2 regions of the Exiguobacterium sp. A1_3_1 genome follow, and region 1 is predicted to be linked to the other one. Evidence: riboswitches for the same ligand, from Rfam matches in the RefSeq annotation. Region 1 holds a riboswitch; the other holds the start of a gene.
The links. A riboswitch is a leader RNA that binds a small molecule or an ion and turns the genes downstream of it on or off. The one in region 1 is predicted to bind lysine.

Region 1 (7,513 bases):
AAAAGGAGAAGACCAGAGTCGACTGGTGAAAAACCACGAATACTTTGAAGGTAAATCGGTAAAAGTAACATCCCGCCGAACAAGGCCATCGTGACGATAACGTTGATGAAGAGGGTGAACGAAAATTCCGGTACCTTCAACACGCGAATGTTCAGCATCGGATCTTCCATCGATAGCTCACGCATCGCAAAAGCTGCAATTCCGATTAAGCCGATGACGATCGTGCTGATGACGATCGGGCTATCCCAGCCGTCATTCCCGGCTTCACTGAATCCGTAAAGGAGACTCCCGAATCCGATCGTACTGAATAAGACGCCCAGTGCGTCAAAAGAAGGTTTCGAGAGTGGCTGCGTCAGGCGGAACCAGGCAGTACCGAGTAACAATGTTACTAATCCAAAGAACGACATCGCATAAAACATGACGTGCCAATCATAGTTTTGGATGACATATCCTGTGATCGTAGGTCCGACAGCAGGAGCGAGAATCATCGCGATTCCGAGCATTCCCATGGCAGCACCGCGTTTATGCGGTGGGAATAACGTCATGAAGACGTTTGATCCGAGTGGCATCAAGATACCAGCCCCCGCTGCCTGAACGACGCGACCGATCATCATGACCGGGAAGTTCATTGCCATCGAACAGATGACCGATCCGAAGAAAAATAGTGTCATCGAAGCGAGGAACAGCTGGCGGAACGTGTAGCTTCGCATCAAAAAGGCACTGATCGGAATCAAAATCCCGTTGACGAGCATGAAGCCCGTCGTCAACCATTGGGCAGTGGACGTCGATACGTTGAAATCATTGATCAGAACCGGTAACGCGACATTGATCAACGTTTGGTTCAAAATAGCAATGAACATACCGATGAGTAAGACCGTCAGTACTTTCGGAATACTGACGTTTTCAGTCGATACCTGTTTTGAAGGTGCTGCGACTGGTGGTGTTACGGTCATCGTCGGTTCCGCCTCGAGGGATTCCTCAAGAGTCGGTCCGTCCGTCGCCAGCGCCGTGTCGGATGAGCGACTTCGACGGGCGATCCAGTTGACGCCGATGATGATCAGAATCGTGAACGCACTGTATCCGAATAAGAAGGTAGTAGACATCAACGTCCCTCCTTAATCCTTATGAATGCGGACGGTCACATTCATACCAGGTCGAATGTCGAGTGATTTTTCTTGCGAGAGTGAGACTTTAACAGGAATGACTTGTGCGACTTTCGTGTAATTCGCGTTTCCGTTTGAAGAAGGCATCATTGAGAACGTGGAAGCCGTCGTCATACCGATTTGCTCGACTTCACCAGAAAGTGTCGTGTCCGGGTAGCTGTCGACGTAAACATCCACTGTTTGTCCGACTTTGATTTCATCGATTTCTGTTTCTTCGATGTTCGCTGTGACCCAAAGGTCGTTTAAGTCAAAACCATATGCGAGAGGTGTACCTGCTGCGACGAAGCCGTTCTTTGTCGCCATCGACTGAACGATCGTTGCTTTTGAGGGCATTGAAACCGAGAGATCCGTCGGTTTTTGTCCGGCTTGTGCCGTCATGACGTGTCCGACTGTTGCGCCACTGGCAAGTGATTCGCCTGTTTTCGCAGACCAGTCTGTTAATTTACCAGCGCTTGGGCTCGCAATCGTTATCATCTTACCGTCGATTTTCGCATTGTCTGTTTTGACATAGCTCGTTGCTTGATCGTAATAGTAGTATCCGACAACACCACCACCGATTAAAACGATGAGTGTCACGATATTGATGATCAATAATTTTTTCATACTCATGGGTGTGTTAGCATCCTTTCTTGTGTACAATCGATTCAAAAAAAGTACTCCTCTGGGGGGAGGAGTAATTAATATAGTTAATTATATGGAACGTTAGCTAACAAACAACCGACAATTTCCGACAAAATGTTGGAAAAATAGATGATAACGGATTCATTAATGAAAAGATGGTGAAAAAGGAGTGAAATATGGATGAATGAGAGCCGTGATCCCCGACCAAAACGGTCACGTGACCGTATTACGATGGAATTATTTCGTTTACTGAAGACGCACAGCTTCTCGAGCATTACTGTCAAAATGTTGACGGATGGAGCAGGTGTGAATCGTTCGACCTTCTACGCACACTATACAGATAAGTATGATTTGCTCGACCAAGTCGTTGAGGAGCAAATGAAAGCACTTGAACAAGCGATTCGGATCACGGGTACAGGAACTGTATTTCCGACAGTCGAGCAGGTGAGTCGCTATTTTGCTCGTTTGTTCATTCATATCGAAGAAAATGAACTATTCTATCAGACGATGCTCGTTCAAGGACCGATCAAAACGTTCATCTCTCGTTTTCTCGATACATTGAAAGAGAATTATCGAATTGTGTTTCGACCGCAAATCACAGAAGAAGCTACGTTCGTCGATCGGGACTTATTATTGAACTATGTCATTGGTGGACAGTTAGGATTGTTGATTTCTTGGTTACGAAACGGTCGACCGTATTCATCAGAATACATGGCAGAACAATTAAGTCGGATGATTGTTTTCGGAACGGTTGAAAGTATCGGTTTTCCTAAAGAGACGGAATGAAGACGTAAAAAAGACACTCCCCTACGGAAGTGTCCAATTAGTTTAAGCTTGTCGGAATGCAAGTTCTTTCGAATAAATCGTACTCCGGTTCCGTCCGCTTTCTTTTGAGTAATACAACGCTTTATCTGCCTGTTGTAATGCTTCAAGTGACGTGTGCGAACCACTAGAATGTGAAATCCCAAGTGAGATCGTGATTTGCAGATCAGGTACATCTGATGTCGGGAACAGGTTACGTGCGACCGTCAACCGAGCTAGTTCTGCTATTTTTTGCGCTTCTTTCGCCGAAGTACTTGGTAAGATGATTAAAAATTCTTCACCACCGTACCGTCCGACGAGGTCGTCTGGACGCGTCAAGGAAGCGAGAGTCATGCCGAGTTGGCGTAACACATCATCGCCCGCATCATGACCATATGTATCATTGACATGCTTGAAGAAATCGATATCGATGAGCACAAGTGAATAGCCTTGATCGGTCGAACCGACAAGTGATAGCGAGTCATCCAGACGACGGCGATTGGCGAGTCCTGTCAAAGCATCTGTCATAGCGAGTTTCTGCTGATACTGGATGTTTTCAAAGTGACGGCGTAATTCCGTCAGTAATCGAAAGGCAACAAAGCCAGCTAATAAATTAAAGAAGACGTACGCAATCGAGATTTTAAAGAATGTCGACCAGCTGTGCGTCAGGATGTAGATGGCGGGTAACGAATAGAGAATACCGACCAACACCATAAGTTGAAAATGACGCATCGAGACATGGACGAATCGACGAATGATCCCAATCGTCGTGATGAATAAGACGATGATCAGCGTAGATAAATAAAATCCTTCCATTTGATCAACTGGTGTTAAAAAGTAACGTGTTCCGATGATCATTGCTCCTGCAACGATGGCGCTTGGGAAACCACCGAACAGCATGGCGATCGCGACGGGAACGATACGTAAATCAACACGGGCGACATCGATTTGGATCCCATTGAACATTAATAAGACCGCAATCAGACCAAAGACTGCTCCGAGTATAAGTCGAATGCTCCATTTGGAGTTCAATGAAATACGCGGTTGATTCCGAAACGGTAAGAACAAGAGAGTAATCGTTGTGAACAGTAGACAAAAGTTAATGATGAATTGATTCATGATGGCCAACAAATCCTCCCAACTCCCCCAGCTAACAGATTTCCATATATATACTTCCAGTATACTCAAGTAGATAACGGTTAGACATAGAGAAATCTTTAGACAAAATAGAAAAAACGGTAGAAAATCTACCGTTTTTAAGAAGATGAAGTAAGAGTATCTTCATCCATCGTCTGTAAAATTTTATCAAAGACACGAATCATCGTTTCGAGCTCTTCTTCCGTCAATGTACCGAAGCGATCTTGTAAATAGTTTTTCCGAACGATTTCGAGATCTCGAAATGCACGTTCCCCGTCCTCCGTCAAAGCGAGGACGATCGAACGACGATCTTCCGTCGAACGTGTCCGTGTGACGTATCCTTGTTTATACAGCTTATCCGTTAAAGCAGTGACTTGACTCGTCGCGAGCTCAAATTGTTCCGCGAGAAGCGTCGGGCGCTGAGGTCCATTTTCAGAAAGGCTTCGTAAGATGAAAAATTCACTCCGGGTCGCCGTTCCTTCAAATAGCCGGTTAAGTTCACGTCGCAGGGTACGAAGAATGACACGCATTTGTTCTTCGAGTCGATAAGTTAGCAAATCACGTTCCTGTGGCATGCAAGCAGCATCCTTTCTCTCAGTGGACTTCTACCATTTAGTGTACTAAACATATCGGATTTTTACCATCTACTACCCCAGATTCGAAAAAGGCAATTGACAATTTCGTGGCGTTTTGTGTAATATGGCGTAGTAATAACTAACTTAATTCAGTTCTCACTCAACCAGTGGGATGGAGGTTGCAGTTCTTAAGAGTACGGTTACGGATGTCGTCAAGCGACAGATGAAGTGACCTGAAAGGAAGAATTGCCGAAATCAATCATCGCTTTGAAGATGATCGATTGGGATTAGATCGAATAGGTCTAATACTGTCACAAGTCGGGTATCACTTACTTGTGGAGAGCTATCTTTCACGACGGTAGAATGAGGCGCATCCATTTTATTATGTTGCGTTCTCATCTTCCATCTGGAAGATGAGGACGCTTTTTGTTTTTTTCATTCAAAAAGTGTCCTCTCAAAAAATCTAAACAGAGAGAAGCGAACGAAATGAACAATCTAGATGTAAAACAAACAACAGATTCGACAGCAGAAGGATTAAAACGTGGATTACAAGCCCGTCATATGTCGATGATCGCCATCGGTGGGGCAATCGGAACAGGACTCTTCATTGCGTCCGGTGCTTCCGTCGCAGCAGCAGGACCAGGTGGGGCGCTCCTATCGTATGCAATCGTTGGTCTGATGGTCTACTTCCTGATGACAAGTCTTGGTGAAATGGCGGCGTACATGCCGGTCGCTGGATCCTTCTCGACATATGGAACGAAATTCGTCGATCCATCATTCGGCTTTGCACTTGGCTGGAACTACTGGTACAACTGGGCAGTCACGATCGCAGTCGAACTCGTCGCAGCACAAATTGTTATGACGTATTGGTTCCCGGACGTTCCTGGATTTTATTTCAGTGCTTTGTTCCTCTTACTCATGATTGGCTTGAACTACTTCTCCGTTAAAGGATTCGGAGAAGCGGAGTATTGGTTCGCCATGATTAAAGTCGTTACCGTTATCGTCTTCTTAGTCGTCGGTGTTGCGATGATTTTCGGTGTCTTTACATCGGAGCCACCGGTTGGATTTAAAAACTTTGCTCTTGGCGATGCGCCGTTCGTCGGTGGGATTCCTGCCGTCATCGGTATCATTCTCGTTGCCGGATTCAGTTTCCAAGGTACAGAACTGGTCGGGATTGCAGCGGGTGAATCGGAAGATCCGAAAAAGAATGTTCCAAAAGCAGTCAAACAAGTCTTCTGGCGCATCTTGCTTTTCTACGTCTTCGCGATTTTCGTCATCGGAATGCTCATTCCGTATACAAGTCCGAACTTGGTTTCGAATGACATTACGGACGTAGCGGTTAGTCCGTTTACGCTCGTCTTTGAAAAAGCAGGTCTTGCGTTCTCAGCAGCACTCATGAACGCCGTCATCTTGACGTCTGTTTTATCTGCCGGAAACTCAGGTATGTATGCTTCGACACGGATGCTGTACACACTGGCGCGTCAAGGGGATGCACCGAAGTTGTTCGCGAAAGTATCGAAAAACGGTGTACCGCGTAACGCTTTGCTTGCAACAGGTGCGGTCGGTGCTCTCTGTTTCTTGACGTCGATGTTTGGTGGACAAGTCTACTTGTGGTTACTCAATGCTTCCGGTATGACAGGCTTCATCGCATGGCTCGGGATTGCGATCAGTCACTATCGTTTCCGTAAAGGATTCCTTGCACAAGGTCACTCGTTGAAAGACTTACCATATGTTGCACCAGCGTTCCCATTCGGTCCGCTGTTCGCCTTCGGTCTTTGTTTCCTCGTCATCGTCGGTCAAAACTATGCCGCATTCCTCGCTGATCAAATTGATTGGGTCGGAATTGCCGCAACGTATGTTGGTATTCCATTATTCCTTGCCTTCTGGTTAGGACATAAATTCAAAAACCGGACGTCAATCGTTCGTTATGACGAGATGGACTTCCCGGAACATCCACGTCAATCTTAATCATTGAGCCACCTTCAAATGAAGGTGGCTTTTTAGATGTCGCTTCAAGTAAGATGAAAGAAAAACAGGAGGCGATCTTCGTGAATTACTGGTACCACTTTAAGCGTGCCTTCTTACCGATCGCATTATTGCTTGTGACGCTAGCCTTATACCAAATGATTTATCGTTTGAATAACATCTGGTATTCGCTTGGAGGACTTCTCCTTGTCTTTGCGGCGATTTACTTCGTCATGCGTCGTCTAAAAGCGAACCCAGAGGATTGAATGAGCAGGAAAGTCGAGTCCATTCTCTGAACGCGGTAAAATAGACACATACAGAGGAGGGGAAGATAGATGGCAAAAGCAATATTTGCAGGTGGTTGTTTCTGGTGCATGGTCAAGCCATTCCATAAATATGATGGGGTAGAGCAGGTCATTTCAGGATATACCGGTGGTCATACAGAGAACCCGACTTATAAAGAGGTCTGTTCGGAAACGACAGGTCACTTGGAGGCGGTTGAAGTCACGTACGATCCGTCCGTCATTACGTACGAAGAATTACTCGATATCTTCTGGCGTCAAATCGATCCGACAGATGGTGGAGGTCAATTCAATGACCGTGGTGAATCATACCAACCGGCTATCTTTTATGTCGATGAAGCACAGTGTGAAGCAGCTGAACGTTCGAAAGCAGCGCTTGACGCATCAGGACGCTTCTCGCGTCCAGTCGCGGTAGAGATTCGTCCAGAAAAGCCGTTTTGGCCAGCCGAAGAATATCACCAAGATTATTATAAAAAGAATCCGTTCCGTTATCAGATGTATAGTGTCGGCTCAGGTCGCGCGAAATTCATCAAAGAAGCGTGGAAGGACCACGGTAAGGAAAAAGAATTGAAAGAGCGTCTGACACCAATTCAGTATAAAGTCACACAAGAGAACGGGACAGAACCCGCTTTCCGTAACGAATACTGGGATGAAGAACGTCCAGGACTGTACGTCGATATCGTCGATGGTACACCACTCTTCACATCAAAAGATAAGTTCCAGTCAAACTGCGGTTGGCCGAGCTTCGCTAAACCCATCTCAGAAGACAAGATGGAAGTCGAACTCGATACGAGTCACGGGATGACGCGGACGGAAGTGCGTTCTGCGAATGCGGATAGTCACCTCGGTCATATCTTCGATGATGGTCCGACAGAACTTGGTGGTCTTCGCTATTGTATCAACTCAGCAGCATTACGATTTATTCCACTTGAAGAGCTTGATTCGGCAG
Region 2 (7,513 bases), on a different contig from region 1:
TGCCTGAATCCGGCGTGCCGTGACGAGATCTTGTGCGAGCAACGCCTCAGCAAGTGCTTGTGTCTCTGCTGGGTACGGGTTCGAAAGAACTGAGATGACGCCTTGTGCGCCCCATGCCATGTACGGCAGGATTTGATCATCATTTCCACAGAAGACCGCGAAGTCTTCCGGAATCGCCGCCATCAGTTCACCCATGAAGCTGACATCTCCACTCGCTTCCTTAAAGGCTTGGATTCGTGGATGACGTGCTAACGTCACTGCTGTTTCGACTGCGATCGCAACTCCTGTCCGCGACGGAACGTTGTACAGCATGATTGGTAATTCGGTTGCATCAGCGACCGCCGTGAAATGTGCGACGAGACCCGCTTGCGATGTTTTATTGTAGTACGGTGTGACGAGCATCGCTGCGTCCGCACCGAGGCGCTCTGCGAGTAACGTCTTCTCGATTGTTGCTGCCGTGTTGTTCGAACCCGTTCCGGCAATGACTGGTACTCGTCCTGCCGTGATTTGAACGGCAGTCGTCAGTAGTTGTTCGAATTCCGTGTTCGTCAGTGTCGATCCTTCTCCTGTCGTTCCTCCGACGACAAGCGCCTGAATTCCTGCTGCGAGTTGTTGCTCGATCAAGCGTTCGAATACGTGTAGATCCAACTCGCCTGCTTCATTAAATGGTGTGACGAGCGCTGTACCTGCTCCTTTGAACATGAAGAACTCCTCCTTTTTTATGAATGAATCGACTGTTCGATGGCTTGGCGTGCGACTTGTACGGCATTCGAGGCGGCACCTTTTCGAATGTTGTCGGCTACACACCAGAGATGGAACGTATTCGCGAGACTATCATCTTGTCGAATTCGTCCGACATAGACATCGTCCGTCCCACTCGCGTCAAGTGGCATCGGATAACGCGTATTCGCGACATCATCGATGAGGACGACGCCCGGTGCGTTTTCAAGTGCTTCACGGATCGCTGCAACCGTCGTCGGTTGTGTAAACGTGACGTTGATTGCAACCGAGTGAGAATTCGTGACTGGAACCCGGACACATGTCGCACTGACAGGTAATGCTGGAAGATTGAAGATTTTCCGTGTTTCATCAATCATCTTCTGCTCTTCTTTCGTATAGCCGTTCTCAAGGAATACATCGATATGCGGCAAGATGTTATCGTGAATCGGATGCGGATAATTGACGGGCTCTTCTCCGCGTGCTCCACGTGCCAGATCCTCGATTCCTTTTTGACCAGAACCAGATACGGCCTGATACGTCGTATAGTTGATCCGTTCGAATCCCAGTGACTGGAGCGGTGCTAAAGCGACGACGGATTGAATGGTCGAACAGTTCGGATTTGCGATCAAGCGGTCCGTCGCTTGAATCGCTTGCGGATTGACTTCTGGCACGACGAGCGGAATCGTCTCCTGCATCCGGAAAGCACTTGAATTATCAACGACGAGTGTTCCGTTTTCAGCTAGTAACGGGGCATATTGCTCACTGATCGTTCCGCCTGCTGCGAACAACGCGACATCGATCCCGTCTTCCGTGATGTTTGGCGTCAGCGCTTGGATCGTAATATCTTCTCCCTTGAACTGTACCGTGTTCCCTGCTGAACGAGCAGAAGCGTAAGCGGACAGGCGGCTGACCGGGAAGTCCAGTTCTGCTAGGACTTGTAACATTTTTTGACCGACGGCGCCGGTTGCTCCAATGACGGCTACATGATACATCCTGTTTTCCTCCTTATAACTCGAACGCGTTTGCAATCGCTGCAACCGTCCGTTCAATGTCTGCTTGTACAATCGTGTACGAGATGCTGATTTCTGATGTCGTGACTTGATAGAACGGGATGTTCTCTGCTCGGAAGATGGCGAACAACTTCGAAGCGACACCTGTTGCATCCCGCATCCCGATTCCGACGACAGATAATTTTGCGTGTTGATTATGGCGATCGACCTTGACTGTCGTGAAGCGATCCATGATGTCTTTCAATGCTTCATCGAGGAACTCTTCCTCATCGAGTGGACATGAGAACGATAAGAAAATGTCACTGTCGAACGTCGTTTGACTGATCATGTCGATGTTGACGTGGCGATTGGATAACAGTTCGAAGATATCGGCTACTGCTGCATTCGTTTGCGGTACGTGTTTGATTGATACCGTCAAGACGTTCTTCGTCACACTGACACTCGTCACCGCTTTTTGTTCCATTGTTTCCGTCGCTTCCATGATCCATGTTCCCCTTTTCGATTCAAGTGTTTTCCCGACGAAGATGTGTACGCCGTATTTTTTTCCTAGTTCGACACTCCGCATTTCCATGACCTTCGACCCGAGGGCGCTCATCTCCATCATCTCATCATATGAGATGTGCGGAATCGGTTGAGCAGCAGCATGGATTCGTGGATCAGCCGTATAGACACCGTCGACATCCGTGTAGATTTCACACCGTTTATCAAGGACTGCCGCAAGGGCAACAGCCGTCGTATCCGATCCACCACGTCCGAGCGTCGTGACATCACCGAGTTCGTTGACACCTTGGAATCCAGCGACGATGACGACATCGTATGTTTCGAGTTTTTGTCGTAATAGATTTCCATCAATCTGTTTGATCTTACTTTTCGTATGCAATCCCATCGTACTGATTCCCGCTTGAGCGCCTGTTTGCGATAACGCTTTGACGCCGAGTGAGTTGAGGGCGATGCTGAGTAATGAAATCGTCTGTTCTTCTCCGATGGCAAGCAGACGATCGAGTTCTCGGCGCTCGGGGCGATCCGTGATGGCTTGCGCCTGAGCAATCAAAGAATCTGTCATCTTGCCCATCGCTGAAACGACGACGACAAGTTTTTCACCTTCGGCTGCGCGACTCTTCAAATAATTCGCAATAGACTGAATCTGTTCGACAGTCGCAACCGAGCTTCCACCAAATTTAAGTACAGTTGTCACAATCCTATCTCCTTTGTCCCGATACAGAAAAAAACGACGGGCCGGTAGGAGCGTTCCTACGGCCCGTCGTTATCACGATCGGACAAACGAAGACAAAGTCATTCGTTCTTTTACGTAAGATAGCGCTCCGAAACATCGGTTTCGGCAGTACAACGGATCTTAACCGTTGTACCAGCAAATGAGAAGAAGCATCTTCTCGTTCACTTCGGCGGACTTCCCCTTTCACATCATTCGGCATGCTTGCCTTCAAGAATGATGCTACTCATGTCATCCGCGCCTCTATCTGTCGGTTGTTAGTTACAGTTATAGCAGACATCTTTTGTTAAATCCAGTCATTTGACTGATTTTTTTCAAAATCCGTCAATTCGCAAGATGCTGTTTCGCGAGTTCGAGTTGCTCCGACACGGCAGCAAACCCTGTCCCGCCGTAGCTTGTCCGGCGTGCCACTGCTTGAACCGGATCGAGGAGCGGATAGACGTCTTCCGTGATATCCGGATGGAAGGTTTGATACGTCTCGAGATTCAAATCCTTCAGGAAACAACCGTTTTGCACACAATAAAGGACGGCTTTGCCTACGATTTCGTGCGCTTCCCGGAATGGTATGCCTTTCGTCACAAGGTAGTCGGCGAGTTCCGTTGCATTCGAGAAGTCTTGCATTGTCGCCTTCTTGAGCGCTTCGGTCTTAAACGTCGCAGATTCAATCATTCCAGTGAAGATTTGAACGGATTGGAGAACGGTATCTGCTGTATCGAAGACCCCTTCCTTATCCTCTTGCATGTCTTTATTGTAAGCGAGTGGTAATGCCTTCATCGTCGTCAAGAAGCCCATCAGGTTACCGTAGACGCGCCCCGTTTTTCCACGAATCAACTCAGCGAAATCAGGATTTTTCTTTTGTGGCATCATGCTCGATCCTGTTGAGAAGGCATCGGATAACTCGATAAAGCTAAATTCTTGCGACGCCCAGATGATGATTTCTTCACAAAAGCGCGAGAGATGCATCATGATGGTCGAAGCGATCCCGAGGTATTCGATGACGAAATCACGGTCCGAGACAGCATCAAGACTGTTTGGATAGACCGACTCAAAACCGAGCAACTCAGCAGACCGGAAACGATTGATCGGGAATGTCGTCCCCGCGAGCGCACCTGCCCCGAGCGGTGATTTCCGAATTCGTTTTTGATTATCCGTCAACCGTTCGACATCACGTTCGAACATCCAGAAATAAGCGAGCAAGTGATGCGCAAGCGAGATCGGTTGTGCCCGTTGCAAATGCGTATACCCTGGCATGACCGTCTCGATATGTTGCTCCGCTTGTTCCGTGATGACCGACTGGAGCTCGCGTAATGCTGTCGTCAACGCCTCAACATGTTGTTCCATCCATAGATGTAAATCCGTTGCGACCTGGTCATTTCGACTCCGTGCCGTATGCAGTTTTCCTGCAACCGGACCAATCTGTTCCGTCAATAGACGTTCGAGGTTCATATGAATGTCCTCATCCGCTAACGTATAGGAATGGTCTGCTAACGTCGTTTCCAGTTGCTTCAGTCCTTGCTCGATTTGTGTCCACTCGTCTTGAGCAAGAATCTCTTGTTCAAATAGCATCTGCGCGTGTGCGAGACTGCCTTTTAAATCGACGCTCGCTAATTTTTGATCGAACGTGATTGATGCTCCGAAGGCTTCCGCTTGAGCGGAAGCACTTTCCGTAAAACGTCCACCCCAGAGTTTGGTCATTTCGTGACACCCGCCTGACGATGTACGCTCGCATGCGTCGAAACGGCAAGTCCGTGTAATTTGATGAAGCCTTTTGCTGCTTCATGATCGAATGCGTCTTCTTTCGTGTACGTCGCAAGTTTCTCATCGTAGAGCGAGACAGCGGACTGACGACCTGTCACAGTTGCGTTTCCTTTGAACAGTTTAACGCGAACTTCTCCTGTGACGTCCTGTTGTGTCGCTGTCAAGAATGCTTTCAAGCCTTTCGTCAACGGTGCATGGAAGAGACCGTTGTAGATTGTTTCTGCATATTGTTTGCTGAGTAGTGGTTTGAAATGCGCGACGTCCTTCGTCAATGTAATCGTCTCGAGTGCAGCGTGCGCTTTGAGTAACACCGTTGCGCCTGGGCACTCATAGACTTCCCGCGATTTGATACCGACGAGACGGTTCTCGACGTGGTCGATCCGTCCGACCCCATGTGCACCCGCGATGATGTTCAGTTCCGTGATCAGTTTCGCCAGTGGATACGTCGTTCCGTTGATCGAGACCGGAACACCTGCTTCAAAGCCAATGATGACTTCTTCTGCCTGATCCGGAGCGTCTTCTGGCGCTACTGTCAACGCATAAGCGTCTTGCGGTGGCTCTGTCCAAGGGTTTTCTAGGACACCACATTCGTTACTCCGTCCCCAAAGGTTCATGTCGATTGAGTATGGGCTGTCGAGGTTGATCGGAATCGGCACATTGTTTTCTTTCGCATAGGCGATTTCTTCTTCCCGTGACCATTTCCATTCCCGGACCGGTGCGATGACTTCGAGTGATGGATCAAGTGCTGCGACTGAAACTTCGAACCGGACTTGGTCGTTCCCTTTTCCGGTACATCCGTGAGCGACTGCCGTCGCACCGTGCTGATGCGCGACTTCGACAAGCTTTTCTGCGATCAACGGACGCGAAAGCGCTGAAATCAACGGATAGGCATTTTCGTAATGCGCGCCATATTGAAGTGCCGGTAAAACGAAGTCTTGTGCGAATTCTTCTTTAACATCGAGGACGATCGATTCGATCGCACCGACGAGGAGTGCTTTTTCTTTAATGATGGATAAATCTTTTCCTTCTCCGACATCCATGCATAAGGCAATGACGTCATAGTCCTTGCTCAACCACTTGATGGCTACCGATGTATCAAGTCCCCCAGAGTACGCTAAGATCAATTTTTGTTTCGACATGTATAATTCCCTCCTGGTTTTAAATTCATCTGTCTGTATAAAAATTCATTATGAATTATATATATACATAGAAAACAAAAAAAAGAAACCCTTTTTGCAGGATTTCTTTCAAAATAACTTACATTTTTTTCTCCATCGTCCGGTGTGGGATGCCCGCATCATCGAATTCATCGGAGACGATCGTATAACCGAGTCCTTGATAAAACGGGATCGCTTGGACTTGTGCGCCGAGTGTTAGCAATTGCTTCCCTTCGCGACGTGCGACTCGTTCCATCGCCTGCATCAACTCGCCACCGTATCCTTTTCCTCGCGCTGTCGCTAGCGTCGCGACACGCTCTACCTTCATCCGTTGGTCGTCATATGGACGGGTACGCCCCGTTGCGACCGGTCGACTCTGCTCATCGAGGACAAGCAGATGAATTGCTGTTTCATCATGTGTATCATATTCAAGATGGCGTGGTACGCCTTGTTCCTCGACGAAGACACGCTCCCGGATCATCCGGACGGCTTGATGTTGTTCTGCTGTACGTACTTGAATGACTGTCATGACTGATATTCCTCCCGTAATCGATCGACATATGCCATCGCATCATCCCGATTCGTAAATTGTGCCTGTGCCTGAACCGCACTTCCTCCGCCTCGCCCGTTAAATGTTTGGACATGTGCTTTAGCGAACTTCCCGAGATGGGGTTCACCTGGACTACTCATCAGTAACTTGTTCGTCGTCGCATTCCAGACGACGCCGACGTGTCCCGCTTCTTGAATCGCTTTAGCAAGTTGCTCGGATATTTTGATTTCTTCATCCAGATGTTCGAACACAAGAATGCCTTCTTGTTGTTCTAAAGCATGAGCGAGTGTGAACGTCGCGAGTTGTTCCTGGGCGTGTTCGACCTGTTTCGTTAAGCGTTTCTGCTCTTCTTGTAACGCTTGGACGGCTTCTAGCATTTGAACCGGTTTGACTGATAAAGCTTGCGCTGCTTCCCGTAAGGCTCGTCGTTCTGCCTGTAGGAGTTGATATGCCCGTTCCTTTGCGACATAAGAAAGACGAATATTTCCACGAATTCGTTCGACTCCAGTAAAGAGAATCGACTCGAGCTGTGCCGTCGAATCGAGATGCGTTCCACCACAGGCACTATAATCGAGTGTACCGATTTGAACGACGCGAATTCGTCCTTCGACTTGTGGTGTTTTTCGTAATGGTAAGCGTAGCGCTTCCGCCTCGTCATACTCGGTCGCTGTGATCGGCAATCCTTGTTCAATCACCTGGCGTAATCGTCGATCCAGCTGTTCTTGTTGCAGAGTTGTCCATTCAGATGTCTCGATATCAAGCGTCGAGACCTCACTTCCCGTCCGAAAACTAAGTGTCTTGATATTTGATTCATCTTGTAGGATTGCAGAGATGACATGTTGTGCCGTATGCTGCGCCGCATGATCGATCCGGACTGCGTCATCTACGATTCCGGTGACGTCACCTGTGAGCGGCGTCGCCAGTTGGTGCCAGACGACACCGTCTTCGATTTGGACGTCAAGGACCGGTTGGTCGTTCAATGTTCCACGGTCCGCCGGCTGTCCACCGCTCTCCGGATAGAAGTAACTTTTCTCTAAAGCAACCCAATAGCCGTCTACTTGTTTTGTTGCGCGAATGGATGTCTGAA

Region 2: another riboswitch for lysine. It lies ahead of F8N00_RS03165 (aspartate kinase); the one in region 1 lies ahead of F8N00_RS07210 (amino acid permease).

The regions. Positions count from the first base shown of each region.
Region 1 covers NZ_WBYY01000049.1:144-7,656, reverse strand. Annotated here, with positions in the region: gene F8N00_RS07235 (DHA2 family efflux MFS transporter permease subunit) at 1-1,103, opposite strand, end outside; gene F8N00_RS07230 (HlyD family secretion protein) at 1,116-1,772, opposite strand; gene F8N00_RS07225 (TetR/AcrR family transcriptional regulator) at 1,965-2,570, shown strand; gene F8N00_RS07220 (diguanylate cyclase) at 2,613-3,704, opposite strand; gene F8N00_RS07215 (MarR family winged helix-turn-helix transcriptional regulator) at 3,842-4,297, opposite strand; lysine riboswitch at 4,463-4,651, shown strand; gene F8N00_RS07210 (amino acid permease) at 4,784-6,265, shown strand; gene F8N00_RS07205 (hypothetical protein) at 6,346-6,528, shown strand; gene msrA (peptide-methionine (S)-S-oxide reductase MsrA) at 6,598-7,513, shown strand, end outside.
Region 2 covers NZ_WBYY01000016.1:17,012-24,524, forward strand. Annotated here, with positions in the region: gene dapA (4-hydroxy-tetrahydrodipicolinate synthase) at 1-702, opposite strand, end outside; gene F8N00_RS03160 (aspartate-semialdehyde dehydrogenase) at 720-1,712, opposite strand; gene F8N00_RS03165 (aspartate kinase) at 1,726-2,925, opposite strand; lysine riboswitch at 3,038-3,215, opposite strand; gene argH (argininosuccinate lyase) at 3,286-4,656, opposite strand; gene F8N00_RS03175 (argininosuccinate synthase) at 4,653-5,858, opposite strand; gene F8N00_RS03180 (GNAT family N-acetyltransferase) at 5,977-6,405, opposite strand; gene F8N00_RS03185 (alanyl-tRNA editing protein) at 6,402-7,513, opposite strand, start outside.